DNA from 3 places in the Paenarthrobacter sp. CC6 genome. Region 3 is predicted to be linked to each of the others. Evidence: predicted binding sites of a transcription regulator. Region 3 holds the regulator's gene; each other region holds the start of a gene.
What was found. Region 3 encodes LexA, which represses DNA repair genes until DNA is damaged. Its sites were predicted from a motif close to TCGAACANNTGTTCGA; they were not measured.

Region 1 (10,088 bases), on a different contig from region 3:
GAGGTCAATGCCGTGAAGCTTGGCGATCCGCGAATTGTCATAGCCCACCAGCGACAGGTCCTGCGGGATGGACAAACCCAGGGAATAGGCGGCTTCGCGGGCGCCCAGGGCCAGTTGGTCGTTGTGCGTGAAAATCGCCGTCGGGCGCTCGGGTTGTTTGAGGAGGAGCATGGTGGCGCGTTCCCCGGCTTCCTGCGTGAAGTCCTCGGCCGCCAGCGTTTGGGGCTTCAGCCCGGCGTCGCGCATGGTTTGTTGGTAGCTCCGCCTGCGGACGGTGTGTCCGTCGTACACAGGACCCGCCAGGTGGGCGATGCGCCGGTGCCCGAGGGTGAGGAGATGTTCAGTCGCGGCCCTGGCCCCGACGACGTCATCCGAATAGACGCTGTCCACGCCCGGTACCGGCCGTGTGACGCTGACCAGCGGCACGATCTGCGCCAGTTCCTGCACGCGTTCGTCCGGATCCAGGAGCGTGGCGGCGATGATGATCCCGGCCCGGGCCTCTATGAGCGACTCCAGCGCGCCCCGGTCAACACCATCAACCGAGCGGGATACGCTCAGGATGAGCCGGTTGCCGTCCTGCGGGAGGGCCACGCGGACGCCGCTGAGAATGTCGGCATAGACCTCGTTGCGGATATCCATCAGGTAAAGCCCGACGGCGGAGCGGTGCTTGCGTGCCAGGTCGGCGGCTACGGCGTTGGGTCGGTATCCGAGACGCCGGGCGGCTTCGAAAATGGCTTCTTTGGTTTCGGCGCTGACTCCAGGAGCGCCCCGGAAGGCGAAAGACACCAATGTTCGGGAAACGCCTACTTCCCGGGCGACATCACTTTGCGTAGCTGGGCGGAGTGGGCGGTCGGGGGCCATGTCCTCCATCTTCCCACGTCACAGAAAGGGTTAATTCGGGTGTTTGTTAGTTTGACCTTACATTTAAGCCTTTCGCGCGTTAGTCTGTACTCAGAGCGGATGAGTATGACCCGCAACACACTGACAAAGGAGTCCTGATGTCTGCAACGCAAATGCAGCGGGAAGGCGCCCAAGCGGCCGCCCTTCCTCCGCTGACCAACGGCCCGCACAGAAAGCGCCTTGGCCTCGTAGCCCTGGTTGCAACCTTCGGCGGACTGCTGTTCGGCTATGACACTGGTGTCATCAACGGTGCCCTGAGGCCCATGACGGCCGATCTCGGCCTGACGCCCCTGACGGAAGGGATCGTGACCAGCTCCCTGTTGTTCGGTGCGGCAGCCGGAGCCGTGGGAGGTGGCCGCCTGTCCGATTCGTGGGGCCGCCGCAAGTCCATCCTCCTGCTCGCGGTGCTGTTCCTGGCCGGCACCATCGCCTGCGTCTTCGCGCCCAACTTTGAAGTGATGGTGCTCGGACGCGTTGTTCTCGGACTTGCCGTCGGCGGAGCGTCCACCGTGGTGCCTGTCTTCCTTGCCGAACTGGCGCCCTACGAGATCCGGGGCTCGCTGGCCGGCCGGAATGAGCTCATGATCGTTATCGGCCAGCTGGCGGCGTTTGTCGTCAATGCCATCATCGGTAACGTCTGGGGAGAGTTCGGGGGAGTATGGCGCCTCATGCTCGCCGTTGCCGCACTGCCTGCCATCGCGTTGTTCTTCGGCATGCTCCGGATGCCCGAATCGCCGCGCTGGCTGATATCCAAGGGCCGTTGGGAAGAAGCCCTCGTTGTCCTCAAGACCATCCGGTCAGTGGAACGCGCCGAGGCCGAAATGGCCGACGTCAAGCACCTCGCCGACGAAGAGCGGGCGTCGAAGGCGACGTCGTGGGGCGCACTCAAAGACAAGTGGATCCTTCGCATCATCCTGGTCGGCATCGGCTTGGGTGTGGCCCAGCAGCTGACCGGCATCAACTCGATCATGTACTACGGTCAGTCAGTGCTGGTCGAGGCTGGATTCGACTCCAACGCAGCCCTGATCGCCAACATCGCTCCCGGCGTGATCGCGGTGGTCGGGGGCGTCATTGCCCTGACGTTGATGCAGCGCGTCAACCGCCGCACCACCCTGCTCCTGGGCTTCACCCTGACCACGGCATGCCACTTCCTGATCGGCATCGCCTCCGTCCTCCTTCCCGTAGGAAACGAGGCCCGTCCATTCGTGATCCTGTTCCTGGTGGTGGCGTTCGTCGGCTCGATGCAGACGTTCCTGAATATCGCCGTCTGGGTCATGCTGTCGGAGATCTTCCCGCTTCACGTCCGTGGTTTCGCCATCGGCCTGTCGGTATTCTGCCTGTGGATCGCCAACGCGCTGCTGGGCCTGTTCTTCCCGACCCTGGTGGCCGGCGTCGGGATCACCGGAACCTTTTTCCTGTTCGGCGGCGTGGGCATCGCGGCCCTCATCTTCATCTACACCCAGGTCCCTGAGACCCGTGGGCGCACCCTGGAAGCGCTTGAAGAGGACGTCACTACCGGGGCCATCTATCTGGTGCACAAGAAGGACGCCGCCGCCCGCCCGTAGCCGGGCTCATGGTGTGAATCTCATAGCGCGAAATATCCCGCTCTTCGGACTTTTCCGCAGTCCGGAGGGCGGGATGTTTCGTAACGTGCGCAATAAGGCCTGCGCAAACAGCCCCGGCTCCTCGTTGGCTCCGCTGGCCAAAGCTCCACGATGACGTCAAAAGCGTGGTTGGATGGCGGTGTGCAGAAACGGTTGCCGGGCGATGATGTAACGGAGACCCGGTTGGGCGCTTCACGGATGGGGGCGGAGGTTTCCGCGGAAACGGACTCGGCGCGATCTACCGCAGCGCGGCGGCGCCTCAAGTGGGGCATCGTGTTGGCCCTCGTCTCGGTGCTGCTGGGAGTAGCAGCCCAAGCTTCCGCAGCGTGGGTCAGTGATTCATGGCCTGAGGTTCTGGTCTACTTCGTCATGCCGGGGTGGGCGCTCATTCTGTGTGGTCACCTTCTGAGCGGGGCTGCCGCCTTGGCAGCGCTGGTTCTGCTGGTACCGGCGCTGGTCGCACGGATTCCACGCGGCCGGATCCGTCGGCTGACTGCCGTTCTTGCAGTTCTGGCCAGTGCCACGGCGGCTCTGCCGTGGTCTATTTATGCTGCCGGCATGGAGCTAGCCGCCGCGGCGGCAACATACGCCCAAGTGACGGCAAGCAGCGGAGACAGTGTCGTCGTCGAACAATCAGGTTTCGATCCACAAACCTATTCCGTTTACTCACAAAAATCGTGGGGACTCTGGCAACGAACTGTCCCGTGGCTGTCCGCCACAGAGGTCTTCGACCCCAATGACTGCATACTGACGGACGGAAGCAGCAACCTTGTGCTCCACTGCGGAGCCGATGGCATCGTGGTGCCGCGCATGGGTGATTAGCCAAGCCCTTTCCTCCTGAAGCGGGCTCAATTGCTCAAAGAAGTTTCGTTGTCGGTGGGTGGCGGTACAGTTGACTTATTCGAACATATCTTCGAATCAGCGGCGTGTCCTCCTATTTTCCGAGGTCGCGCATGTTAGTGACCAATCGAGGAGGATCATGTCCAGGCCGGCCCTTATGCACACGATGCAGGAGATCGCCCACGTGGACATCAATTGTTTCTATGCCTCAGCAGAACGGGCCTTCAATCCCGCGTTGGAGGGCAAACCCCTGATCGTGCTCTCCAACAATGACGGTTGCGCCGTGACGAGGTCGCCGGAGGCGAAGCAGCTTGGCATCGGGCTGGGCGACCCATGGTTCAAGCTGGCTCCACGGGCCAAGGAATGGGGGCTCATTGCGCTGTCCAGCAACTACGAACTATACGGAGACATCAGCTCGCGCGTCATGGAGCTATTGCGGCGCTACTCGGCGTGGCAAGAGGTCTATTCGATCGACGAAGCGTTCCTGGGCGTCAAGGGCCGGCCAGAGGAGTTGCTGCAGCTGGGGCGAACCATCAAGGATGCTTGCCGCAGGAACGTTGGAGTTCCGGTGTGCGTCGGAATCGCCCGCACCAAAACGCTTGCCAAGCTGGCCAACAAATGGGCCAAACACAATCCGGCTTTCAACGGCGTGTGCCGTTGGGATTCGGTTCCTGAAGCCCGGCGCGAAGCGCTCATGGCCCGGCTGTCCGTCATCGAGATCTGGGGCGTGGCTACCAGGCTCACCAAGCGGCTGAATGCGATGGGCATCTTTTCAATCCTGGACCTGGTTCGGGCAGATCCCGTGGCCCTCCGGGACAAGTTCTCCATCGTCATGATGCGCACCGTCCTGGAACTGCAGGGAACGCCGTGCATCCCCATGGAAGAGGAAAGGATCGGACGGGACCAGCTGATCTTCTCGCGTTCGTTCTCGACGCCGATTACGACGGCGGCCCAGCTGCGGCAGGTGCTCAGCGTCTACGGGCAGATGGCCAGCGCCAGGCTGGCCAAGCACGACCTCCAAGCCAAGCTGCTGACGGCGTTCGCAGCAACGTCGGTGTACAACCCGAACGACAAATCGTTTCCTGCTGTGAACGTCAAGCTGCCCATGCCCACCGCCGATCCCGTGCTGCTCACCAAGGCTGCGCACGCCCTGGTCCCCAAAATCCAGGAGGGCGTCAGGTACGCCAAGGCCGGAATCATGGTCACCGACCTCCGTCCCAGCGGCAACCAGAAGCCCTTGGAGATCTTCGAGAACCGCCACGAGGAACGGGGTATCGGAAGCTTGCTGGAGGAGGTCAGCAAACGCTATGGCCGCGGCTCCATCGGATTGGGGCATGCCGGCATCAAGGGCGGCCCGGACTGGTCAATGAAGAGGGATATGCTCAGCCCCCGCTACACCACCAACTGGGATGAACTGCCCTTGGTGAAAGCGGCGTAGCAGGGCCGCAACCCTAGGCCCGCAGCCGATATCCGCGTTTGACCACTGTTTCCACGAGCTTGCCGTCCGGGAGCGCGGACCGAAGCCGGCTGACCGTCATGTCCAAGGCGTGCACGGAACCGCGCAGATCCAACAGGTCAGAGAGCGCCTCACGCGACAAGACCGCGCCGCCCGCGCCGAGCAACGCCCGCAACAGCAGGAGGGGAGCGGGGGCCAGCTCCACCACTTCGCCGTTGATCCGCAGGCACCGTCCGCGCAGCTCGATGGTGGCACTCTTCGTCTCCAGGCGGCGGACATGGTTCAAGGACAAGTGCTCGGTCACAAGCCGAATAAGCGCACCCATGCGGTAACGGTCGGGGATCAGGGGCGTCAGCCCGGCGTCGACCAGGGGCTGGGCAGTCACCGGCCCGACCGCGGCCACCGTCACCGGGCCCTTGAGCGCTTCAATGAGCTGTCGGTAGAGGCCCATCTCATGCGCCGTGCTCCACATGGCGTCCACTGCCGGGGCGCTGGTGAAGGTCAGGACGTCCAGGTTCCCATTGACCACGGCCTCGATCAGGCGCGGCAACTTGTCCTCACCATCGGGCTTCACCCACCGGTAGGGAGTTACCGTCAGCACGGTCGCGCCGGACATGCGGAGCCGCTCGAGCTGGCGAACGTCCGTGTACCCGTGCAACTGCACAGCCACGGTCTTGCCGCGAACTCCCTCCACCAGCAGCATGTCCACCAAGGTTGCGGTGGTTTCGTCGCTGCTGATTCCGACGTCGGCAAGCCCGGCCGCGCGGACTGCACCGCGGGCCTTGGGCCCCCTGACGAACATGCGGCAGGCGGACAAGGTCTCCAGGAGCTGCTCGCCGATGCCAAAAGAATCGGCCGCCTCGCACCAGCGGCGCATGCCGTAGGCGGTGGTGGCGATGCAAATATCCGGCTTCGCTTCGATGATGGTCCGGGTGTCCTCTACGAGGATCATGTCCTCCTGGACCGGGGCGATCTTCAGGGCAGGGGCGTGCAGGACACTGGCGCCGCGCCTCTCCAGGGCCTCGATGAGGTCACGGGAACGGCGGTGCGAGGTGACGCCGATGCGGAATCCGTCCAAGGGCGCCTCGGGCGCCTCGGAAGTGTCCGGAGCGGCATTGGGGTCCAGGCTTTCGATGGCACGTGCAACAGTCATGTGTTCTTACCTTCAGGCTTCAAGAAGCGAAGCCGCGAGTCGGCTCAGTTCAGCGGATGCTTCGGCGTGGTTCCGGTTGGCCTCCGCCACCCGGACCACCTCGCCGATCACCAGCACGGCAGGGTTGCTGCAGCCGGTCGCTGCTGTTTCGATACTACCGAGGTCGGCAATTGTGGTGCGTTGGCCGGGCCGATACCCACGTTCCACCACAGCCATCGGCATTTCACGATCCATCCCTGCTCGACGCAGTCCGGCGGCCAACTGGGGGAGAGTACCGATGCCCATGAGGACAATGATCGTCCCGCCGAGTCCGGCAAGGTGGGTGTGCTCCTTTTCCGTCAGGGGCGCGTGCCCTGACACTACCGTGAACATGTGGCTCACTTCGCGGTGCGTCACCGGGATGCCCGCGGCAGCAGGCACGGAGATGGCGCTGGTGACGCCGGAAATCACCCGGACCGGAACACCGGCCGCAACACAAGCGGCTACCTCTTCCCCGCCCCGACCGAAGACGTAGGGGTCACCGCCCTTGAGCCTGACCACGTTCTTGCCCAGCAGCGCCGCTTCCACCATGAGCTTCTCAATGTCGCGCTGCGTCACCTTGTGCAGGCCGGGCTGCTTCCCCACATCCACGAGGTCCGCGGAGGTCAGGCCCGCCAGCTCCTGGTAGGGGGCCAGACGGTCGAAGAAGACGACGTCTGCATCCCGCAAAGCATCGACAGCGCCCACGGTAAGCAGCTCAAGGCTTCCGGGCCCTCCGCCCACCAATGTCACGTGGCCCTCGGCGCCCGGCTGCGGCTCGAACGCAACAGGGATGCCGGCCTCACGGCACCGGTCCACCAGCGCACCCCAGCCGTCGTCGCCGTCGTCCACTACCGCCACCAGGAACGGACGCTCGGGGAGCTGGCCGTCGGCCGGTGCGCCGTCGGGCGTGCTTAGCCGGTAGACGTTGGCTCCGGCGCTCCGATAGCGGCGGACGGCCTGGCGGGCGGTTTTGTCGGATCCTGTGACCAGGACATCACGGTCGGTCAGGTCAATGGTGAGCTGCATGGGGACCCCTTGTTATTCGCTGCGGACCGGGATGGTGGAGGCGATGAGCACGCCGCCCTTTTCTTCGTTCGTGGCAGGGCGGATCTGGCCGCGCTCCGGAACGAAGGAGATGGACTCGTCCTTTTGGTTGGGGGCGTTGACGAAGGAACGGAAACGGCGGAGGCGCTCGGGATCCTTCAACGTCTCGGCCCACTCGTCCTCGTAGGTGTCGATGTGCTTGGCCATGGCGGCCTCGAGCTCAGCGGCAATGCCCAGGGAGTCGTGGACCACCACGTCCTCGACGTGCTTGATGTCGCCGTCGAGTTCTTCCTGCCAGCGGGCAGTGCGCTGCAGGCGGTCGGCCGTCCGGATGTAGTACATCAGGTAACGGTCGATGTACTTCAGCAGCGTTTCGTCGTCCAGGTCCTTGGCAAGCAGTTTGGCGTGCGCCGGAGTGGCACCACCGTTGCCGCCAACGTAAAGGTTCCAGCCGTCCGCGGTGGCGATCACGCCGACGTCCTTGCCCCGGGCTTCGGCGCACTCGCGGGCGCAACCGGAAACACCCATCTTGAGCTTGTGCGGGCTGCGCAGGCCCCGGTAGCGCAGTTCCAGTGCGATGGCCATGGCCACGGAATCCTGGACACCGAAGCGGCACCACGTGGATCCAACACAGGACTTCACCGTGCGCAGGCTCTTGCCGTAAGCCTGGCCGGACTCGAAGCCGGCGTCCACCAGTTCCTTCCAGATATCCGGCAGTTGCTCAAGGCGGGCACCGAACATATCTATGCGCTGGCCGCCGGTGATCTTGGTGTACAGGTTGTACTTCTCAGCCACCGCAGCGATGACACCTAGCCCCTTGGGCGTAATCTCGCCGCCGGCGATGCGGGGAACCACGGAGTAGGTGCCGTCCTTCTGCATGTTCGCAAGGGCGCGGTCGTTGGTGTCCTGCAGGGAACCACGCCCGGCGTCCAGGACGTAGGCGGAGTGCTGGCTGGCCAGGATGGAAGCGATGGTCGGCTTGCAGATGTCGCAACCGGCACCAGTGCCGTACTTGGCCATGATGTCTTCGAAGGACGTGAGCTCCAGGACACGGATGGCATCGAAGAGTTCCTGGCGGGAAAGGCTGATGTGCTCGCAGAGGGCCTTGGAGACCTCGATGCCGGACTTGGTGAGTTCGCCTTCCAGGAGCTTCTTCAGCATCGGAACGCAGGAACCGCACTGGGTTCCGGCACGGGTGCAGCCCTTGAGTTCGCTGAGTTCCTGCACCGGGGCGTTGCCTTCACAGGCGCCGCAGCCGTTGATGGTGTCACGGATGGTTCCGGCGGCCACGTTGTTGCACGAGCACAGGATCGCGTCATCGGGAAGTTCAGTCTCCGGAGCCTCGCCACCACCGGCGGCGCTCAGGTAGGCACCCGGTTCGGCGGACAGCTCGCGGCCCAGGAGCGGGCGAAGGCTCATGTAGGGCGAAGCGTCGCCCACGAAGATGCCACCCAGGAGGGTCTTTGCGTCGTCGGTAGTAACGATCTTCTGGTAAACGCCGCGAGCGGGGTCGGCGTAGACGATTTCAAGTGCGTGTTCGGTCCTGGCGAAGGCATCGCCGAAGCTGGCAACGTCCACACCGGACAACTTCAGCTTGGTGGCAGTGTCAAAACCGGGGAATGTCGCCTCACCGCCGTGCAGCCGGTCCGCCACGATCTCGGCCATGGTGTTGGCGGGAGCCACGAGGCCCAGGCACATGCCCTCGAAGTTGGCCACTTCGCCGATGGCCCAGATGCCCTCCACTTCGGTGGCACAGAAATCGTTGATGACCACGCCGCCGCGCTGGCCCAGGCTGAAGAGCTGCTCTTCGCCTTCGGCTGCGCGGAACAGTTCGTCGCGGGGCCTGACACCGATGGCCACAATCACGAGGTCGGCGTCGATGGTGCGTCCGTCAGCCATCAGGACTCCGGTGACCTGGCCGTCGTCGTCCGTTTTCACTTCGGAGGGGAAGACACCGCCGTGCACTTCGAACCCCTTGGCCGCGATCAAGCGGCCCAAAGCCTGGCCGGCGCCTTCGTCCAATTGGGTGTTCATCAGCCACGGCGAGCCGTTGATGACCACAGGCGTCGCCCCGAGTTGCTCCGTGCCGGCAGCCGATTCGAGTCCCAGGAGGCCGCCGCCGATGGTTACCGCGTTGACCTTCCGGCCGAGTTTCGCGGTCAATTCCTCGATGGCCTTGTTGATGGACCAAACGTCCTCAAGCGTGCGGTAAACGTGGGTGTGCTCGGACCCGGGAATGGGGAGCCGGGCGGCATCGGAACCCGTAGCGACCACCAAATGGTCATATCCGTAAACGTTGCCCGCCGCGGTCACCACGTTCCGGGCAACGGGATCAATCCTGACCGCGCGCTCGCCGGTCTTCAACTCCACCGCCTGGTGGTCCCACATGGAGGCGTCGCCCAAGGTGAGGTCGACGTCGGTTTCGGTGAGGGCCTTGCTCAATGCCACGCGGTCGTAGGGGAGGTGTGCCTCCTCGGTCAGTACCGTGAGCTGCCAACCTTCAAGACCGCGATTGACCATGGCGTCGGTGAAACGGTGGGCAGCAGGTCCGCCGCCGATAACGACGACGCGGCGTGGAGTCACTGTGCTTGAAGTGTGTCCGGTCACTGGTGGGCCTTTCGCAGATGTTGCAGACGGATCTCCGCAACTTGTGATCCCAGCCTAGGGACGGGCAGTTTCGCTTCAGTTTCCCTTTTGTTTCGTGGTCTTAACTTCTGCATCACGAACGCGTTTCAGCTCGTGTGAGGTGTCTTTTACCCGCCGGACACAAACGAGCACCCCGGCTGAAACACCCCGGTCCTAGCGTGGAGGAGTGGCTGCAAGCGTGGCCCGGTCCGGGGAGTGATGACCGAATATGCCAGCACCCGGACACAGTGAGAGGGGCTGAAATGACCGTAATTCTGGACCGTGCCGAGACTCTTGACAGTGCCGGGGGCCCGGCCGCAGCCGCCACCTGGCACCGTGTGTGCCCGCTGGACGAACTTGAGCCCGCCTGGGGAGAAGCAGCACTGATCGAAGGCCGGCAGGTTGCCCTGTTCCGCACCGGGCCTTCGGAAGTCTTCGCCGTAGC
Region 2 (10,088 bases), on a different contig from region 3:
GGGAGATTTCGACGGAGATGCAGTCGCCGACATCCTGGCCCGCGGTACTGACGGCGCGTTGTGGCTCTATCCGGGGAACGGTTCCGGCGGCTTCCTGCCCCGCGTCCAGGTGGGGTCGGGGTGGAATGCTTTCAATACTGTCCTGAGTGCCGGAGATTTCGACGGCGATGGCCACCCGGACCTGGTCGCACGGACAGCCGGCGGAGCGCTGTGGTTGTACCCGACAGACGGCCGGGGCCAGTTCCTGGCCCGCAAGCAGATCGGTGTCGGCTGGCAGGGTTTCACTGAACTTCTCGCTCCGGGCGATTTCTCGGGTGACGGCAAAGCGGACCTTGTGGCACGCGCCGCCAACGGCAGCTTGTGGCTTTACCCGGGTAACGGTTCGGGCGGCTTCCTGCCGTGGAAGCAGATCGGCACGGGGTGGGACATTTTTGACTCGGTAGTGCAGGGTGGGGACTTCAACGGCGATGGCCGGGAGGACATCATGGCCCGGGGCACTGACGGGGCGTTGTGGCTGTATCCGGGCAATGGCAGCGGCGGATTCCTGGCCCGCGTTGCCTTGGGTTCCGGCTGGAACACTTTCAGCTCGTTCGCGGCCTTGGGGACAGGCTTCACCGGAACGGGAAATCCGTCAGTTGTGGGTGTTGGCGGAAACGGGGAGCTCTTCCTGTACACAGGAACCGGTCAGGGGAGCTTTCAGTCCGTGCTGCTGGATCCACGGTAGGCCTGGGATGTTCTTTGCTGCTTGCCTTGGCTGAACGCTGAGGCCGGGGCAGCGAAAAGCCCGGCATGTCAGGAGACGTGCCGGGCTTTCCCCGTTCCGAAGCTCCGGCAACAGGGCTGGAGCGCCGGAGAGGTGACGTTCTAGCGCAGGCCGAGTTCCGCCGTCGGGACCTTTGCCGATTCGCGCGCCGTGGAGGCCGAGACGATGGCGATGAGGCAGACGATGGCCGTGAAGATGGACACGGGAACCCATCCACCGGGCTTGGTGCCACCGATGGCGGTCACGATGGTCGGGGCGAAACCTGCGGCGAGGAAGCCGAGCTGCGTGCCGATGGCCAGCCCGGAGAAGCGGACCTTGGTGCTGAACATTTCACCGTAGAACGACGGCCAGACGGCGTTGGCGGCAGCGTAGCCAAGGGAGAAGTACACGACGGCGGCCAGGAACATCAGCGGCGTGGAACCGGACTCGAAGCTCAGGAAGAAGACCGGCGTCATGATGGCGCTGGCCACTGCTCCGTAGATGAACACGGGCTTGCGGCCGATGCGGTCTGCCAGCGTGCCGAAGAGCGGCTGGGTTCCCAGAGCCACGAGGTTGGCCACAACCACCAGCCATAGGGTGATGGTGCTGTTCACATGCGCAACGTCCTGGGCGTACTTGATGGCCAGGGTGCCGAAGACCGTGCTGACTGCGGCAATGAACGCGCAGCAGATCACGCGGAGGACGTCCTGCCAGTGGTGCTTGAGGAGGTCGGCGATGGGGAGCTTGGCAATCTGGTTGTTCTTCTGTGCCTCAGCGAATGCGGGTGGCTCGTGCAGGGTGCGGCGGATGAAGAAGGCAACCAGCACCACTACTGCGCTGAGCCAGAACGGAATACGCCAGCCGATGCCGTACTTGATGTCATCCGGCAGTGCCACCACGGGAATGAACACGAGCGCTGCCAGGATCTGGCCGCCCTGCGTTCCCGTCAAGGTCCATGAGGTGAAGAAGGAGCGGCGGTTGTCCGGGGCGTGCTCCAGGGTCATGGATGACGCGCCGGCCTGCTCGCCCGCTGCCGACAAACCCTGGCAGAGCCGGGCAAGTACCAGGAGGATCGGGGCACCCCAGCCGATGGTTTTGAAGTCGGGTAGGCAGCCGATCACGAAGGTCGAGGCGCCCATGAGCACCAGGGTGAACATGAGGACCTTCTGCCGGCCGATCCGGTCGCCGAAGTGACCCAGGAACGCAGCGCCGATGGGCCGTGCAAGGTAGGCGAAGCCGAACGTGGCAAAGGACATGACGGCCGCATTGGTGTCTGCGTCCGGGAAGAAGACGTGCGGGAAAATCAAGGCCGCGGCAGATCCGAAGATGAAGAAGTCGTAGTACTCCACGGCGCTGCCCAGGAAGCTGGCGAGGGCAGCCTTCTTCGGAGTCCCGGTGGTTTCGGTGATGCCTGGCGTCGCTGACGGCATTGTTTGGCTCATTGGGTGTTCCTTCTGTGACGACGATGTCGCGAATAGAGCTTCAGCGGGAGACCCAAGCGAGGTGCGGCCGGTCAATCCCTTAGCTAGTAACCACATGGTGAGAGCTACTTGCGTAATACAGCAATGATCCCTGTGAGTATGGTCACTTGTCAAGAGGTGTAATCACCATCTAGAAATAGCTCTCACTATGTGAGAGCATCGGGTTATGAGTGTGAAAGAGGACACAAAGACCGACATGGTCGGCAAAGCCCTGGGCCTGCTGGTCCTGCTGGGAAACGAGCCGAAGGGTGCAAGTGCGGCGGATCTGGCCAGAAGCGCCGGACTGCCTTTCAGTACCACCTACCGGCTGCTGGGCTCGTTGACCCGCGACGGATTCGTTGACTACGAACCCGATGGCCGCCGCTACCACCTGGGCCTGCGCGTCTTCCAGCTCGGACAACGCGTCTCCAACCACCACGGCTTCGCTGCCACAGCGCTGCCGGTCCTGCAGCGGGTCACCGACAGTACGCATGAGGCCACCATCCTCTCGGTCCGCGACGGCGACCACCACCTCACAGTCAACAAGGTGGACGGGCCCAAGACGTTCCGCGTCACCAGTGACCCCGGACATCTGGGAGCGTTGCACACGACGTCGGTGGGCAAGGCCCTGGTTGCGTTCGAGGATGAGCCCGAGCGAAAACGCCTGATCGAGGAACTTCCCCTGGATCCGCTCACTGAGCATTCCATTACTGATCGGGATGCCTTTAGGGCGGAAATTGAACAGGTGCGCCGGCAGGGCTACGCCGTGATGGACGAGGAAAACGAGATCGGCATGCGTGCCGTCGCTGTCCCGGTCCTCAACTCCCAGGGCCACGCGTTCGCTTCGCTGGCCACTGCCGTTCCGGTTTTCCGACTCAGCATGGAGGAACTCATCGCCCATGTGCCCACCCTGCAGGAGGCCGCGGCTGAACTAGCGGCCCGCCTGCCGCAGCGCTGAGCTTCGTTGCGAGGCCCGTTCTGCGCGCTAAACGCGACTCTTGGCGCGCAAAGCAGGCCCCGCAACGCATAAACCAGCCCGACACAACGCATCTGGCACGTCATTTGTTCGCGATAAGAACAAGCGTGCGGAATATGAACACTTGTAGTAATCTGGATAACACCCGGCCGTCGACGCCCCAGAAAACGTCAATGGCCGCGGTGCTGAAGTCAAAGGAGCTTAGGATGAGCAACCGAGCCGAGTCCGTTCTGGTGGGCCTCGTTGGCGAAGGGGTCATGCCCTCGCTCACGCCGCCCATGCATGAACGCGAAGCCGATGTGCAGGGCCTTCGCTTGCTGTACCGCCCCATCGACCTGCTGGAGCTGGCCTTGCCGGCCGCCGCCGTCGGGGACCTCCTCACCGCAGCCGCCCGCATGGGCTTCAACGGCCTTAACATCACTCACCCGTGCAAGCAGCTGGTGCTTGGGCACCTTGATGAAATTTCCGACGACGCCGCGCGCCTGGGTGCCGTCAATACGGTCCTGATCCAGGACGGCCGGTTCATCGGACACAACACGGACTTCTCCGGCTTTGGTTCGGCCTTGAGGGATGGACTTCCGGACGCCACCTTGGGCCGCGTCGTCCAGCTTGGCGCCGGCGGGGCCGGTTCTGCCGTCGCCTACGCGCTCCTCAAGGCCGGTGTCACCACCCTGGACTTGGTGGACGTGGATCCTGCCCGGGCCGTGGAACGTGCCGACGAACTCAGCGGACTCTTCCCCGCGGCCACCGTCACCCCGCGCAGCACGGACGAACTCCCGCAGATCATGCCCCTCGCAGACGGCCTGGTGCACTGCACCCCGATCGGCATGGCCGCCCACCCCGGACTGCCGCTGGACCTGGGACTCGTGGAGCCGAGGCACTGGGTGGCGGACATCGTCTACCGCCCCATCGAAACGCAACTGGTCCGCGAAGCACGGGCCAAGGGCTGCAAAGTCCTCGACGGCGGCCGCATGGCAGTCGGTCAGGCGGCCGACGCCTTCAAACTCTTCACCGGACGGGACGCCGACCGCAACCGCATGCGGGAGCACTTCCTGGAGCTGATCGCCCTGGAAGACGCCGCAACCGCGCTCTCCGCCGGCACCCTCGCAAAGGCGGCCCACTGATGCGCACCGGAATCGCCACAGTCTGCCTGTCGGGCACCTTGAAGGAAAAGATGCAGGCCTGCGCCATCGCGGGCTTCGACGGCATCGAGATCTTCGAGCAGGACCTCGTCACGTCCCCGCTGAGTCCCGAGGACATCCGGAAGATGGCCGCCGACCTCGGCCTGGGCCTGGATCTCTACCAGCCGTTCCGGGATTTCGACGGCGTGACTCCGGACCTGCTGAAGGCCAACCTCAAGCGGGCCGAGGCCAAGTTCAAGCTCATGTCGCGTCTGGGCATGGACACCATCCTGGTCTGCTCCAACGTGGCCACGGCCACCATCGATGACGACCAGCTGCGGGCCGAACAGCTGGCAGCGCTCGCCGGACTGGCAGGAGACCACGGGGTCAAGGTTGCCTACGAGGCCTTGGCCTGGGGCAAGTACGTCAACGACTACGAGCACGCCTACCGCCTGGTGGAAATGGTGGACCATCCGAACCTCGGCACCTGCCTGGACTCCTTCCACATCCTTTCCCGCGACTGGGACACCGCCCCGATCGAGGACATTAACGCGGAGAAGATCTTCTTCGTGCAGGTTGCCGACGCCCCCAAGCTCTCCATGGACGTGCTCTCCTGGAGCCGCCACTACCGGGTCTTCCCCGGGGAGGGACAGTTCGAGCTCGCCAAGTTCATGGGCCACGTCGTCCGTGCGGGTTACACCGGGCCGGTATCGCTCGAGGTCTTCAATGACGTCTTCCGCCAGTCGGACGTGGAACGGACCGCAGTGGATGCCATGCGCTCACTCATCTGGCTGGAAGAACAGAGCGCAAAGTGGCTGGCCGGCACGTCCGCGGAAGCCGGAACGGAAGCAGCAGCCGCGTCCCGCCGTCGTTATCCCATGGAACTTGCCACGCTGCCCAAGGTCAACGAACCAGCCGGCTTCAACTTCGCCGAGGTCAAAGCCGACGACACCGCGCAGCTCGAGAAGCTCCTGGGGCAGCTCGGCTTCGGATTCGAGGGACGCCACCGCACCAAGGACGTCCAGCTCTGGACCATGGGCCAGGCACGCGTCATCATCAACGAGCAAGCGGCCTCGCACTCGGAACCGGCCATCGCAGCCCTGGGGTTCGACGTCGACTCTCCAGTGATTGCCTCCGCCCGCGCCCAGCAACTCAAGGCGCCCGTAGTGGCGCGCAAGGTCCAGGCCGACGAGGAAGTCTTCCAAGGCATCTCCGCCCCGGACTCCACCGAGATCTTCCTGTGCCAAGGCAGCCCTGACGGAACCGCAGCCTGGACGCACGAGTTCGGCGAAGGCCTGGAACACGTTCCCAGCGGGCAGAACGCGGTCATTGACCACGTGAACCTCGCCCAGCCGTGGCAGCACTTTGACGAAGCCGTCCTCTTCTACACCAGCGCATTGGCACTGGAACCGCTGCCGTTCGCAGAGGTCCCGAGCCCCAGCGGCCTGGTGCGCTCGCAGGTCATGGAAACCAGCACCGGCGCGGTGCGGCTGGTGCTGAACCTGGCGCCGGCCCAGCAAGCGCAGAACGCCCGCAAAACGTACCAGGAACACATCGCCTTCGCCGTGGACGACCTCGTGGCCACGGCGCGGTCCGCCCGGGACCGCGGCCTTGAGTTCCTGCAGATTCCGGCCAACTATTACGAGGACCTGGACGCACGGTTCGATCTTGAACCGGGCTTCCTGGCCACCCTCCAGGAGCTCAACCTCCTGTATGACCGGGACGCCAACGGCGAATTCCTCCACTTCTACACGGCCACAGTAGGCAGTGTGTTTTTTGAAATGGTGGAGCGCCGTGGCAGCTACAACGGCTACGGAGCCCCGAATGCCCCAGTCCGCCATGCCGTCCAATACGACTCACTTCACCGGGCATAGCTGCCCGAACCTCACAAAGAATCCATAGAAAGGAGCCGGTTGTGCCGCAAGACAACACTGCACAAGCTCTAGAATCCGAGGAACTCGTGTCGCCAGCAGAGCCGCATGCCGCGCACGATGCCAAGAAGGTTGAGACGCAGGCGGACCTCAGCGCTGAGATCAAGGCCATCGGGGATCGTTACGCCCAGGCACTGAAGGACGGCAAAGGACCTGAAACCATGCCGCGGCTGGACTATGCGCCCTACCGCAGCAGCATCCTGCGCCACCCCACCAAGAGCCTGCACCACGCGGACCCGGAGACCATCGAGCTCTACTCGCCGGCCTTCGGACACCAGGACGTGCACGCACTGGAATCGGACCTGACCATCCAGCACAACGGCGAGCCGCAGGGTGAGCGCATCATCGTCGCCGGCCGCGTGCTGGACGGCGACGGCCGCCCGGTGGCCGGCCAGCTCGTGGAGATCTGGCAGGCCAACGCATCGGGCCGCTACATCCACAAGCGCGACCAGCACCCCGCACCGCTCGACCCGAACTTCACCGGCGTCGGACGCTGCATTACCGGCGCCGACGGCTCGTACTCCTTCACCACCATCAAACCCGGCGCCTACCCGTGGAAGAACCACCTGAACGCCTGGCGTCCGGCGCACATCCACTTCTCCATGTTCGGCTCGGAGTTCACGCAGCGCATCGTCACCCAGATGTACTTCCCGGGTGACCAATTGTTCCCGTTGGACCCCATCTACCAATCGATCGTGGACCAGGACGCCCGCGACCGCCTGGTGGCACAGCACGACCACGAGCTGACCAGCCCCGAGTGGGCCCTCGGCTACAAGTGGGACATCATCCTGACCGGTTCCAAGCGGACCTGGACGGAAAACGAAGCATACGGCGACGCCGGGGACGAGGAGTAAGCACATGAGCAAGCTGACACCCACACCGGGCCAGACCGTGGGCCCCTTCTACGGCTACGCCCTCCCCTTCACCAAGGACAACGAGCTCCTGGCCCCGGGCAGCCCCGGCAGCATCCGCCTTCAAGGCACGGTGTACGACGGCGCGGGCAACCCCATCCCGGACGCCATCCTTGAGATCTGGCAGCCGGATACCGAAGGCAACATCGTCCAGCGCACCGGCTCCCTGGTCCGTGACGGCTACACGTTCACCGGCTGGGGCCGGGGCTCCGTGGGCAACTCCGGCGTGTACACGTTCACCACGGTCAACCCGGGTCCCACCAAGCCCGGAACGGCAGCGTTCATCTCGGTGGCCGTTTTCGCCCGCGGCCTCATGAACCGCCTCTTCACCCGCGTGTACCTGCCGGAAAACGAGGAAGCACTGGCCAATGATCCTTTGCTGAGCTCCCTGGATCCGGAACGCCGCAAGACGCTCATCGCCCGTCGCGACCCCGACGGTGGCCTCACCTGGGACATCCGCCTGCAGGGTGGCGACGAGACCGTGTTCCTGGACTTCCAGCAAGACGGTTCGCTCGACAACAGCGTCGGCAACAGCGGGGACTCGCCGGCAAGGGAAAACCTGGCATGATCGACGGCGACTTCGGCCTCCTCAGCCCCGTCTCGGCGTCGCCCTCCGTGGCCGCGCTGACGGGCGACCGTGCCGTGATCGCGGCAATCCTCGACGTCGAAGCCGCCTGGGCGGCTGTCCTTGAGGAAGCCGGGCTTGCCCCGGCGGGATCCGCCGCTGTGGTGGCCGAAGCCGCCAACCCCGCGTCCTACGACGTCGCGGATATCGCTGAACGGGCCCAAGGCGGAGGCAACCCGGTGATTCCGTTGCTCGGCGACCTCCGCGCCCGGGTCCGCGGGCTGGACACCGCCGGCATCGGTGCGGGCAAGGCGGTCCACGCCTCGCTCACCAGCCAGGACGTCCTCGACTCCGCCCTCATGCTGCTCGCCTCCAGGACCATCGCGGCGCTGCTGGCCGAAGTCAAGGGCACGACGACGGCGCTCGCTACCTTGGCGGAACAGCATGCGGAAACGCTGTGCGTGGGCAGGAGCCTGACGCAGCATGCGCTTCCGTACTCGTTCGGGCTCAGGGCTGCGCAGTGGTTCCAGGGCGTGGCCGCTGCGGCTGCGCGCCTGGAGTCGTTGGAGTTGACCGTGCAGTTCGGCGGGGCCGGCGGAACCTTGGCCTCCGGGACCAGGCTGGCCGCGGGCTCCGGTTCAACGCCCTTTACACTGGCCGATTCGTGGGCGGCTGCGCTGGGGTTGGCCCCGGCGGCGGCTCCCTGGCACACCAACCGCCTGGTGGTGACGGCCCTCGGTGACGGGCTTGCGGCACTGGTCGATTCCTTCGGGAAGATCGCCGCCGACCTGCTGTTCCTGAGCCGTCCGGAGGTTGCCGAACTTGGTGAGCCGTTGGCTGCCGGACGCGGGGTGTCTTCGGCCATGCCGCAGAAGCAGAATCCGGTGCTCTCCGTGCTGATCCGCAGCGCAGCGTTGCAGGCTCCCGGCCTCGCATCTCAGCTGCACCTGGCCGCGGCCACTTTCAATGACGAACGCCCGGACGGCGCCTGGCACAGCGAGTGGCCTGCACTGCGTCGCCTGTTGGGCCTGGCGATGGGCGCTGCTTCCCACCTCCGCGAACTCACCGAGGGTCTCCGTGTCTTCCCGGAAGCGATGCGCAGGAACCTGCAGTTGTCGGGCCCGCTGCTCCTCAGCGAAGGTGTGTCGGCCGCCGTCGCCCCCCTGCTGGGCGAGGACGGAAAGCAGAAGCTGCAGGCTGTCGTCGACCGGACCCTTGCGGCTCCGGCAACCGAACAGGGGGACACGTACCGCAAGCTCCTCCGTGAAACCGTTCCATCCAACAAGCTCTCCGACGCCGGGCTTGAGGCACTGCTGGATCCGGCAAGCTACCTGGGCGAGGCACAGGAAATCAGCCGTCGGATCCTCGCCGCCTACCCCGGCTTCACCGGATCCCCTGCGAAAGGAGCCCCTCGTGGCTAAGCCAACCATCAAGGCCGTGTTGCTGTCCCCGAAACGTGAACTCGGCGCGAAACCGCTCCTGGTGGTCGGCCCGTCGCTGGGTACCTCCACCGTTCTGTGGTCCGAAACCGCCGCGCTCCTGGGCGACGAATACGACGTCATCGGCTGGGACCTGCCCGGCCACGGCATCTCGCCGGCCGCCGCCGAAGGTTTCGACGTCGCGGACCTGGCGGACGCCGTCGTCGACCTTGTGGACTCTGTCACCGGAAACACGGCGGCGACGTTCCACTATGCGGGTGTCTCCCTGGGCGGGGCCACCGGCCTGCAGCTCGGCATCAAGCACGGCGACCGCCTCCGCAGCTTGTCCGTCCAGTGCTCCGGGCCGAAGCTCGGCACTCCGGAGGGCTGGCTGGACCGTGCGGAAACCGTGCGCTCCCTGGGTACTCCGGTGATGATCCAGGGTTCCGCTGAGCGCTGGTTCGGCCACGGATTCATGGAGCGCCAGCCGGAGATCAGCAGCCGCCTGCTGCACGCACTCCGCGACGCCGACAGGTTCAGCTATTCGTTCTGCTGCGAAGCCCTGGCCCGCTTGGACGTCCGCGATCAGCTCGGCAGCATCGCCGTCCCCACGCAGGTGATTGCCGGTGAAGAGGACCAGGTCGCACCGCCGTCGATGGCTGAAGAGCTCGTCAACAGCATCGTCGCCGGTGGCGGCACTGCTGAGGCCGTGACGCTCGACGGCGTCGGGCACCTCGCGCCCGCAGAGGCACCGAAAGTCGTGGCATCGCTGATGCGCACCTTCATGAAGGAGAACGGACGATGAGCCCTACGGCTTCCGAAAGCAACGACGCGGCTCGCAACGGTGCCGTGCAGGCGGACGCCACCGCGCAGGATATCTACGACGCCGGCATGGTGGTCCGCCGCGAAGTGCTCGGGGACGCGCACGTGGACCGGGCGAATGCCGGCAAGGATTCCTTCACCG
Region 3 (10,088 bases):
CGACCGCGGCGACATGATCAACAAGCTGCACAATTCCGATTCCGAGATCCTCAGCCTGGAACACGAGGAAAGCGGGACGCGCGTGGTGGCGATGGTCCGTGAAGGTCTGGCAGCTGAGCTGGAGTCATTCGTCAGTAATGGTTGAGAAGGTGGCGGCGGACGCCGTCGAGTCGGTGGGAGAGAAGACCACCCTGGAATTGTTGGACCGGGCTGTCGCCGGAATGGGCGGCCAAAGCCGTGCCGGCCAGCACGAAATGGCCAAGCACGTCACCCGGGCCATTGAGACCGGGGAACATCTGCTGGTCCAAGCGGGAACCGGTACGGGTAAGTCATTGGCGTACCTGATTCCGTTGATCGCCCATTCCATGGACAGCGATAAACCGACGCTCGTGTCCACCGCCACCTTGGCTTTGCAGACCCAGATCGTAGGCAGGGATCTTCCGCGTTTGCTGGAGACCATCAATCCTGCCCTGGACCGTCCGGTCAATGTCGCGCTCGTGAAGGGCAGGGCAAACTACGTCTGCCTGCAAAAGCTCGAGGGCGGCTTCCCGAGTGAGGAGCCCTCCGAAGGACAACTTTTCTCCCTCGGCGAGGACACGAGCGTGCCGCACTTCGCGGCGTCGGTCGGTGGCCCGTCGTCCCAGCTGGGCAAGGAGGTTGTCCGGCTCCGGGAGTGGGCCGAAACGACGGCCACCGGCGACCGGGACGAGCTCATGCCGGGGGTCACGGACCGTGCCTGGCGGCAGGTCTCCGTGACGTCCATGGAGTGCCTTGGGGCCCAGAAATGTCCGGTTGCCGAGGAGTGCTTCAGCGAGCTGGCACGCGCCCGGGCAGCCGAAGCCGACGTCGTGGTCACCAACCACGCCATGTTGGCCGTCAGCGCGTTCGAAGGCCTCGCGGTGCTGCCCGAGTACGACGTCGTGGTGGTGGACGAGGCCCACGAGCTTCAAGACCGGGTCACAGGGGCAGTGTCAGGGCAACTCTCTGTAGCCATGGTGCACGCCGCGGCATCAAGCGCCCGCAAGCACACAGCCATCACCGTTGACGCCCTGAATGCGGCCGCGGATAGGCTTGACATGGCTATTGCGGGAGTACCCAACGGGCTCCTTCCCAGCGGACTCAACGACGAACAACTCGATTGCCTGGACCAGCTGCGCGACGCCACACGGGCGGCCCTGTCCGATTCGAAGACTGATTCCTCCAGTGCCGCGGACGGCGGACGGCAGCTGGCACGTTCGCGGCTGATGCTCATCCTTGAGCTGTGCGAACGGATGCTCGCTGCCAAGGAGAACCGCGAAGTAGTGTGGTTCTCCCGTAACAGCACTTTTGATCCCCAGCAGGGATACTCCCAACCTGACGAGACCGCGCCTGCGCTCATCAACATCGCGCCGCTGAGCGTGGCAGGCAGGTTGCGCGAGGGATTGTTCGCCGGACACACGGTGGTGCTGACCTCGGCCACGCTGGCCATCGGCTCGGCTTTTGAACCCGCGGCCGGAGGCCTCGGCCTGATTGGCGACGGCGCGCCCAGCTGGACAGGAATCGACGTCGGATCTCCTTTTGATTACCCCAAACAGGGGGTGCTGTACGTGGCGAAGCACCTTCCGAAACCCGGTCGGGGCACGTCACCGGAGGCCTTGGACGAATTGGAAGACCTCATCCGGGCATCCGGCGGGGGAGCACTGTGTCTCTTCTCCTCACGGCGGGCCGCCGAGGAAGCTGCGGACGCCATGCGGCTGCGCCTGGACGTGGATATCCTCTGTCAAGGCGAATCGACCATGGCTGCGTTGGTGAAGCAATTTGCCGACGAGCCGGATACTTGCCTCTTCGGAACCATGTCGCTGTGGCAAGGGGTGGACGTACCCGGCGGCTCATGCCGCCTGGTGGTTATTGACCGGATTCCCTTCCCGCGTCCTGACGATCCCCTGATGACCGCCCGTTCCCGTGCCGTGGCACAGTCCGGGGGGAACGGGTTCATGGCTGTTTCCGCCACCCACGCAGCCATCCGGCTCGCGCAGGGTGCAGGGCGCCTGATCCGTTCCACCGGTGACAAGGGCGTAGTGGCAGTCCTTGATTCACGCCTCTCGACAGAACGTTACGGCGGGTTCCTGCGGGCCGCCCTGCCGCCGTTCTGGGCGACCACTGACCGCACCGTGGTTCGTGGTGTCCTGGAGCGCTTGGGATCCGCCAAGAAGGCGTAGAGGACAGTCAGCTCCGGGCCCCTTACGGGTCGGAAAAAGCTAGAGGGACCTCAGCACCGAAACGACCTTGCCCATGATGGTTGCCTGGTCGCCGAGAATGGGTTCGTACTGGGTGTTTTGGGGCAGCAGCCAGGTATGGCCATCGCGCTGTCGGAACGTCTTTACAGTGGCTTCGTCGTCCAGCAAAGCGGCCACGATGTCGCCGTTGATGGCGTCGTTCTGGCGGCGGACAACGACCCAGTCGCCGTCGCAGATCGCGGCATCAATCATGGAGTCGCCAGCGACTTTCAACATGAAGAGCTCACCGTGTCCCACCAGTTGCCTGGGCAGGGGGAGCACGTCCTCAACTGTCTGGTCGGCCAGGATGGGTCCGCCTGCCGCGATGCGGCCAACCAGCGGAACCATGGCGGTGTCGCTTGCGCTGGTGAGTTCTGTCACAGCCAGGCCGCCGGTGCTCCGAAGCGTTGCCGGTGCCTCCACGCCCGGGATGGGGCCGCCGTCCAGGGTCAAGGGCATCAGTACTTCCATTGCGCGGGGACGCTTGGGGTCCCGGCGAAGGTAGCCGAGTTTTTCCAGCTGGGACAACTGGTGGGTAACGCTGGAAAGGCTGGCCAGTCCAACGGTGTCCCCGATTTCGCGCATGCTGGGCGGGTAGCCGTTGTCGTTGACTGACCGCTGGATGGTTTCCAGGATCTTTTTCTGGCGCACGGTCAGGCTCTTGGGAGTCTTGGGAGGCTGTTGGCTCCGCAGGGGTACCCCGCCGCCTGTGGCTTTCGCTGCCATGTTCGCCAATGCCTTTCGTTCCGCCCCGAAACGAACCGGGGATGCAGGGACTGAAAAAATGTCAGACCCTCCTGTTCCACTGAAACAATGCTGTTCCTTCACTCAAACGTAGGGCAGGCACAGGCGTTTATCAAACATTTGTTCTAGCGAGTCTCGACACCGTTCGTTGATAAGTGCTAAAAATGTCATAGCAAGGTTCGAACATGTGTTCTATAAACCTCGCACTGAAACTGGATGTTCGAACGGACTGTTCGAATACCGGCCGCAGTCGGGAGGAGCACACAAAGAATTGGCAGCCTTGCTCCGGAAGCTCCGGAGCATGGCAATAGCTCAGAAGGGCTCAGCTCATGTCCGCAATAACTTCGTTCGCTGATTTCCGCACCACGCAGGCACCCGCCCGCCTGCGCCTGACCCGCCGTGGCCGGGTGGTGTTCTTCTTCATCCCGGCCATGCTGCTGGCGGCTGTTTTGCTCAGCCTTGCCGGGTTCATCACTTCCCCTGCCAAGGCTTCCGATTCCCAGGCCGAGCTGCAGCCGCCGGTTGCAGTCTCTGTGACAGTCCAGCCCGGTCAGTCCCTGTGGGGCATTGCCGGCGCGGCGGCTCCGGAGCGGGACCCGCGTGATGTCATTGCTGAAATCATCCAGTTGAACGACCTCCGCGGCGGGCGCATCCTTCCGGGGCAGCAGCTGTTCGTCCCGGCCCACTAAGGCTGTTAGCCGGTGGCCGGATCCCGCGCCGCGACGTCATAGTTACTCCGCAGTCCCGCCAGCCCCTTAAACTGTTCCAGTGAGTGAGCAGCTTGAGCGACTTGACCGACTACCCCTCCGGACCAACCTGCGTGGACTGAGCCCCTACGGCGCACCGCAGCTTGATGTCCCCGTTTTGCTCAACGTTAACGAAAACACCCATGGCGTCCCCGCCGATGTTCAGGCGGCGATTACTGAGGCCGTGGCAGCAGCCGCCACAGGACTGAACCGCTATCCTGACCGCGAGTTCACCGATCTTCGTGAGGCCCTCGCCGAGTATCTTGGCCACGGCCTTTCAGCAGACAACATCTGGGCCGCCAACGGGTCCAACGAGGTCCTGCAACAGATCCTGCAGGCGTTTGGCGGCCCGGGACGCAAGGCCCTTGGCTTCCCGCCCACCTATTCCATGTACCCGTTGCTGGCCAGCGGAACGGATACCGAATACATCCGGGGAGTCCGCGCCGATGACTACGGGCTGGATGCCCGGTCGGCGGCTGCGCAGGTGCGCGAAACCGGAGCCAACATCGTTTTCCTGTGCTCACCGAACAACCCCACAGGGACGGGCCTGGGCCTGGATGTGGTGGAGGCCGTGTATGAAGCCGGTGAAGCAAGCCAGGCCATCGTGATCGTGGACGAGGCCTACCACGAGTTCGCCCACGACAACACGCCGAGCGCGTTGACGCTCCTGCCCGGCCGTGAGCGCCTGATCGTTTCGCGCACCATGAGCAAGGCATTTGCCCTGGCAGGTGCCCGGCTCGGCTACATGGCGGCGGCCCCTGAAGTTACGGACGCCATCAGGTTGGTCCGCCTGCCGTACCACTTGTCTGCCATCACGCAGGCCACCGCCCTCGCAGCATTGACTCACCGCGAGGCCCTGATGGCCGACGTTGAGGACATCAAGGTCCAGCGCGATCGGATCGTCACCGAACTTCTCCGCATGGGGCTCAAGCCCGCGGCGTCGGACTCGAACTACGTCTTCTTCGGTGGACTCGAGAACCCGCACGAGATCTGGCAAGGGCTGCTCGACGCAGGCGTGCTCATACGTGATGTCGGCATTCCGGGTCACTTGCGGGTTACCGCCGGGACCGAACCGGAAACCACCGCATTCCTTGATGCCCTGGAAGCACTCCTGGAACGCGCAGCGTCACAGCGCGCCTAAACTTGTCAATAGACCCAACCTCCCTCCCTGCATAAGGACGTCCCAATGAGCGAAACCGGCGCCACGCCGTCCGCTGCCCGCACTGCGCGCATGGAGCGCACCACCAGCGAATCTTCCGTATTGGTGGAGATCAACCTGGACGGTTCCGGAATTTCGGACATCAGCACCTCGGTACCGTTCTACGACCACATGCTGACCGCACTGTGCAAGCACTCCCTGATTGACATGACGGTCAAAGCCACAGGTGACACGCACATCGATGCCCACCACACGGTGGAAGACGTCGCCATCACGTTCGGTGAGGTGCTCCGGACGGCCTTGGGCGACAAAGCTGGTATTCGTCGTTTTGGCGAAGCCACGGTGCCTCTGGACGAAGCCCTCGCCCATGCAGTCGTTGATGTTTCCGGACGTCCGTACCTTGTGCACGGTGGTGAACCTGCGGGACAGGAGTACCACCTGATCGGTGGCCACTTCACCGGCTCGTTGACCCGCCATGTTTTCGAGGCAATCACGTTGCACGCCGGAATTTGCCTGCACATGAACGTTCTTGCTGGCCGGGATCCGCACCACATTGTGGAGGCCCAGTTCAAGGCTTTCGCGCGCGCACTGCGTGCCGCCGTAGAGTCCGATCCGCGTGTCGAGGGCATTCCCTCCACCAAGGGGGCACTGTGAGTAGCCAGGTCCTGAAGAACGGCGCAGTGGCTGACGCCACGGCATCCGTTAGGCCTCAGTCGCCGGAGGGCAAGCCGACCGTTACGGTTCTGGACTATGGATCCGGCAACGTCCGGTCCGCCGTCCGCGCGCTTGAGCGGGCAGGTGCCCACGTGGTGCTCAGCGCCAAGCCTGAGGACGTCCTCAACGCCGACGGCCTGGTTGTCCCCGGTGTTGGCGCCTATGAGACCGTGATGAAAGAACTCAAAGCCGTAGACGCCATCCGCATGATTGGACGCCGGGTTGCCGGTGGACGTCCGGTGCTGGCTATCTGCGTGGGCCTCCAGGTTCTTTTCGAGGCCGGCGTTGAGCACGGTACCGAGTCCGAAGGCATGGCCGAATGGCCCGGCAAAGTCGAACTCCTTCCTGCTCCCGTTGTGCCGCACATGGGATGGAACACAGTGGACGTACCTGAGGGTTCCAAGCTGTTCGCCGGTGTGGAGCAGGAGCGTTTCTACTTCGTTCACTCCTACGGTGTGCAGGAGTGGAACTTCGACGTCGTGCAGCCCCGCATGGCGCCCCCCATGGTCACGTGGTCCGAGCACGGCGCACGTTTCATCGCTGCCGTGGAAAACGGCCCGCTGTGCGCCACCCAGTTCCACCCCGAGAAGTCGGGCGACGCCGGGGCCCGCCTCCTGCGTAACTGGGTGGATGGCCTTCGGAAGCCCGCACCGGAAGCTTCCGGAAACGGTGCTGCCTAGATGTGGTCTGTGATCCTCATGGGCCTGGCCGGCCTCCTGGTGGGCGGTGGGATTTCCTTCCACCAGCAAAAGAAGCCCCGCTGGGTCTCTATTTCTTTCTACGTGTTGGCCGGGATGTCCCTGCTGGCTGCGTACCTCCTGACACTTCCCGGTAACTGAACCGCTGGTCCCAAGCCGGCGATCCCTCAACTCCAAGGACACACATGACCACCTCCTCCCAGTCCGTACTGGAACTCCTGCCGGCCGTCGATATCGTCGATGGCCAGGCGGTGCGCCTCCTGCAAGGAGAGGCGGGATCTGAAACCAGCTATGGGACGCCCTTGGAGGCAGCCTTGAACTGGCAGAACGACGGTGCGGAATGGGTCCATATGGTTGACCTCGACGCCGCCTTTGGCCGTGGCGACAACGCCGCTCTCATCAGCGAGGTCGTGTCTCAGCTCGACGTCAAGGTGGAGCTTTCGGGCGGCCTGCGGGATGACGAATCACTCGAACGGGCCCTCGGTTTGGGCGTTGCCCGGGTAAACCTTGGGACAGCAGCGCTGGAAAACCCGGAGTGGACGCGCCGGGCGATCGAACGCTTCGGTGACAAGATCGCCGTCGGGCTTGATGTCCGCGGTACTACGCTGGCCGGACGCGGATGGACCAAGGAAGGCGGGGACCTTTGGGAGGTTCTGGCCCGCCTCGAGGACGCCGGGTGCGCCCGCTACGTAGTCACGGACGTTACCAAGGACGGAACGCTGCAGGGCCCCAACGTGGATCTGCTGCGTCAGATGGTGGAGAAGACCGGCAAGCCCGTAGTGGCTTCCGGCGGTATCTCCAGCTTGGAAGATCTTCGCGTGCTGCGTGAACTCGTGCCGCTGGGTGTCGAGGGTGCGATTGTGGGCAAGGCTCTGTATGCCGGTGCCTTCACCCTGCCCGAAGCCCTGGACGTGGCCGGCCGCCGCTGATGGGCCGCCACTCAGCCCACGAGCCGGAGCTTAACCAGCGGGAGAAGCGCGACCTGCCCGGTCACATCGCGGCGGCCTTGGCAGGCGCCGGGGGAGCCACGGACTCGGCGGGCCAACCCTGGGCAGGTAGAAGCCTCACTGGCGACGACGCCAAAATCCACAACTTCGAAGACGATGATGGAACCGCAGACGCCGGTTACCTTGCGGCTATTGCGGCGCTGATCGACGGAACCGGTGGCGAGGCGGAGGTCGTGGCCTCCCTGGCCATGGCACGTGTCTTTGTCCCGGTGGTTGCCCAATTGGCCGAGGAAGCCGAAGGCGTCGACGGCCTGCATGCAGACAAGCAGGCCGATATGGCATTGGTCACACTGAAGGCCCCCGACGGCCGCACGGCAATGCCGGTGTTCACCTCGGCGGCAGCCTTGGAAGCCTGGCACCCCCAGGCGCGGCCGGTCGCTGTTTACGCAGCACGCGCAGCACTCTCGGCGGTGTCGGAAGGGGCCCAACTCCTGGTTTTGGACCCTGGCTCCCAGTTCGCCTTCGTCGTGCGGCGACCCGCCATGTGGGCGCTCGCGCAGCAGAAGGACTGGACGCCGTCATACCTTGATGATCAACTGGAGACTGCTCTCGTTTCGACGATTTCAGCCTTCACTGCGGTCCGCCGCCTTGAGACGCACCCCGGCGGTGGCGTTGCGTCCCTCACGGCGGACGGCCGCCAGGTCCTCGGAGGCGGTCCGGGCCCGGAACTGCGTGTGGTGCTTTTCCTCGAGGACGGTTTGGACGCCGGGGCCGTGCAGGCGCTTGTCGCGCAACTGAACGATGCGTGGGCACGGATGGATTCCTTTGCCGAGGGTGTTGATTCCATGGAAGTAAAACTGCAGCGTGCAGCACAGGAGCGCGCGCCGCACTAATGGCAGGTCCGGTTCCCCTGGACTGCCCGGGGAAATGAGGATTGAGCCAGTGAACTTCGCTCTCTACAAAGAGATGCTGTCCATACGCCCTGTCCGGCGGCTGCTGGTTGTCGGGATGGTTGCGCGTATCCCGCATTCGGCCGCGGGAGTGCTACTTACCTTGCACATTGTCCTGACGCTTGGCCAGGGATATGCCGCTGCGGGTGCTGCTGCGGCGGTCATGACCATCGGCATTGCCCTGGGCGCACCGTGGCGTGGCCGCAGGGTTGACATGGTGGGGCTGCGTAAAGCTCTGATCCCGTCAGTTGTCTCCGAAACCGTCATCTGGTCGATCGTCCCGCACGTGTCGTACCAATGGCTGTTACCTCTGGTGTTCATCGGAGGCCTGTTCACTCTGCCGATCTTCAGTGTCGTCCGCCAATCGTTGGGCGTCATGGTGGACGGTGAGCAGCGGCGTTCGGCCTTTGCCTTGGATTCCATAGCCACCGAGCTTGTTTTCATGATCGGTCCGGCCGTTGGAGCTGTGGTGGCGACCAGCGGCTACTCGGCTCTTGGCCTGACCGCCGTTGGTATCTCGGTATCTGTGGCTGGACTTTTCCTGATGTGGTTCAACCCGCCCACCAGAAGCGAAGCCGCCTGCACACCGGAGGAATCCGCCGATCGGGAGTCGGCCGATCTTGCGGCAGCGGAGGCGGCCATGGTGGCTTCGGCTCCTGCGCATGTCCAGGAAGCGGCCTCGGAAATGGCGTCTGCAACCTCGCGCACGGCCGGGCTCCGGAGCCGAGTGGCCAGGAATTTCACCTGGTTCACCGTTTCTGTTGCTGCGCTCTTCGCAGTAGCCGCTGGTTCGGGCATGGTGCTCAGCGGCTCGGATGTCAGCATCGTGGGGCTGCTGGAACGTGGCGGCCACCAAAACGAGATCGGTATTGTCTTCTTCTTCTGGTGCGCCGCGTCGGTAGTCGGCGGTCTCATCTACGGTTCGATGAAGCGGTCCATCTCACCCATGCTCCTTCTGCTGGGCATGGCCGCACTGACCATTCCGATGGGATTTGCCCAGGACACCTGGACCCTGGCGTTCCTCTCACTCCTGCCGGGCTTGTTGTGCGCACCGGTGCTGTCGGCTTCCTCCGAGAAGGTTGCGGACCTTGTGGAGGAGGATCGCCGGGGCGAAGCAATGGGCTGGTACGGCTCTGCGCTGACCGCCGGTGTTGCTCTGGGGGCGCCCCTGGCAGGGGTCTTCATCGACACCGTGGGTCCGTCAGGCGGCTTCGCTGCTGTTGGTATCGCCGGCGTCGTGCTGTGCGCCACCGGCCTGGTGCTCATGTCCATCCGACGACGGGCTGCCCGGGTCTGAGTCAACCGGCACCAGACGACGACGGCGGGTCGACCACTGATGGTCGGCCCGCCGTCGATGATTATTCAGGCAGTTGGCGTCAGTTCACCGGTCCGGTGAACTTTTCGCCCGGGCCCTTGCCGGGGGCATCCGGAATGATGGATGCCTCGCGGAACGCGAGTTGCAGGGAGCGCAGGCCGTCGCGCAACGGCCCTGCGTGCTGGGAGCCGATTTCGGGTGCGGCTGCGGAGACCAAGCCGGCGAGTGCGGTGATCAGCTTGCGGGCTTCGTCCAGGTCTTTGAGATCCTCGGCGTTGGGGTCGTCGGCAAGCCCAACCTTGACCGCTGCCGCACTCATGAGGTGCACGGCGCCGGTGGTGATGACTTCCACTGCCGGGACCTCTGCGATGTCACGGATCTGCTGGGAGACTCCGGCGTCGGCCGCGGGGGCGTCTCCGCCGAAGGAATTGCGGGAATTGCTGTCTTCAGTGCTCATACTGGTAAGCTTGTCACAGACCGACTGGAAGTCGTTATTCACCGTGGACATCTACAGTACTGTGGGCATCGACAGTGAACCATCGCAGTCAACGTCCCGCCGT

Region 1: a site for LexA is predicted at 3,406-3,421, ahead of PV760_RS03240 (Y-family DNA polymerase). Genes of this name have one in related genera too.
Region 2: a site for LexA is predicted at 3,276-3,291, ahead of PV760_RS15535 (shikimate dehydrogenase). Genes of this name have one in related genera too.

What each region holds. Positions count from the first base shown of each region.
Region 1 covers NZ_JARDAN010000005.1:158,650-168,737, reverse strand. The annotation lists gene PV760_RS03255 (LacI family DNA-binding transcriptional regulator) at 1-861, opposite strand, end outside; gene PV760_RS03250 (sugar porter family MFS transporter) at 999-2,465, shown strand; gene PV760_RS03245 (hypothetical protein) at 2,616-3,326, shown strand; gene PV760_RS03240 (Y-family DNA polymerase) at 3,484-4,782, shown strand; gene PV760_RS03235 (uroporphyrinogen-III synthase) at 4,796-5,953, opposite strand; gene cobA (uroporphyrinogen-III C-methyltransferase) at 5,966-7,000, opposite strand; gene nirB (nitrite reductase large subunit NirB) at 7,013-9,625, opposite strand; gene nirD (nitrite reductase small subunit NirD) at 9,907-10,088, shown strand, end outside.
Region 2 covers NZ_JARDAN010000016.1:12,845-22,932, reverse strand. The annotation lists gene PV760_RS15550 (FG-GAP-like repeat-containing protein) at 1-724, shown strand, start outside; gene PV760_RS15545 (MFS transporter) at 865-2,184, opposite strand; gene PV760_RS15540 (IclR family transcriptional regulator) at 2,390-3,160, shown strand; gene PV760_RS15535 (shikimate dehydrogenase) at 3,385-4,302, shown strand; gene PV760_RS15530 (bifunctional sugar phosphate isomerase/epimerase/4-hydroxyphenylpyruvate dioxygenase family protein) at 4,302-6,173, shown strand; gene pcaH (protocatechuate 3,4-dioxygenase subunit beta) at 6,215-7,084, shown strand; gene pcaG (protocatechuate 3,4-dioxygenase subunit alpha) at 7,089-7,709, shown strand; gene PV760_RS15515 (lyase family protein) at 7,706-9,127, shown strand; gene PV760_RS15510 (alpha/beta fold hydrolase) at 9,120-9,929, shown strand; gene pcaC (4-carboxymuconolactone decarboxylase) at 9,926-10,088, shown strand, end outside.
Region 3 covers NZ_JARDAN010000015.1:50,745-60,832, forward strand. The annotation lists gene hflX (GTPase HflX) at 1-145, shown strand, start outside; gene PV760_RS15225 (ATP-dependent DNA helicase) at 138-2,198, shown strand; gene lexA (transcriptional repressor LexA) at 2,238-2,981, opposite strand; gene PV760_RS15235 (LysM peptidoglycan-binding domain-containing protein) at 3,329-3,688, shown strand; gene PV760_RS15240 (histidinol-phosphate transaminase) at 3,768-4,886, shown strand; gene hisB (imidazoleglycerol-phosphate dehydratase HisB) at 4,932-5,558, shown strand; gene hisH (imidazole glycerol phosphate synthase subunit HisH) at 5,555-6,298, shown strand; gene PV760_RS15255 (CG2302 family histidine operon protein) at 6,299-6,457, shown strand; gene priA (bifunctional 1-(5-phosphoribosyl)-5-((5-phosphoribosylamino)methylideneamino)imidazole-4-carboxamide isomerase/phosphoribosylanthranilate isomerase PriA) at 6,502-7,245, shown strand; gene PV760_RS15265 (SseB family protein) at 7,245-8,156, shown strand; gene PV760_RS15270 (MFS transporter) at 8,206-9,510, shown strand; gene PV760_RS15275 (DUF1844 domain-containing protein) at 9,590-9,985, opposite strand.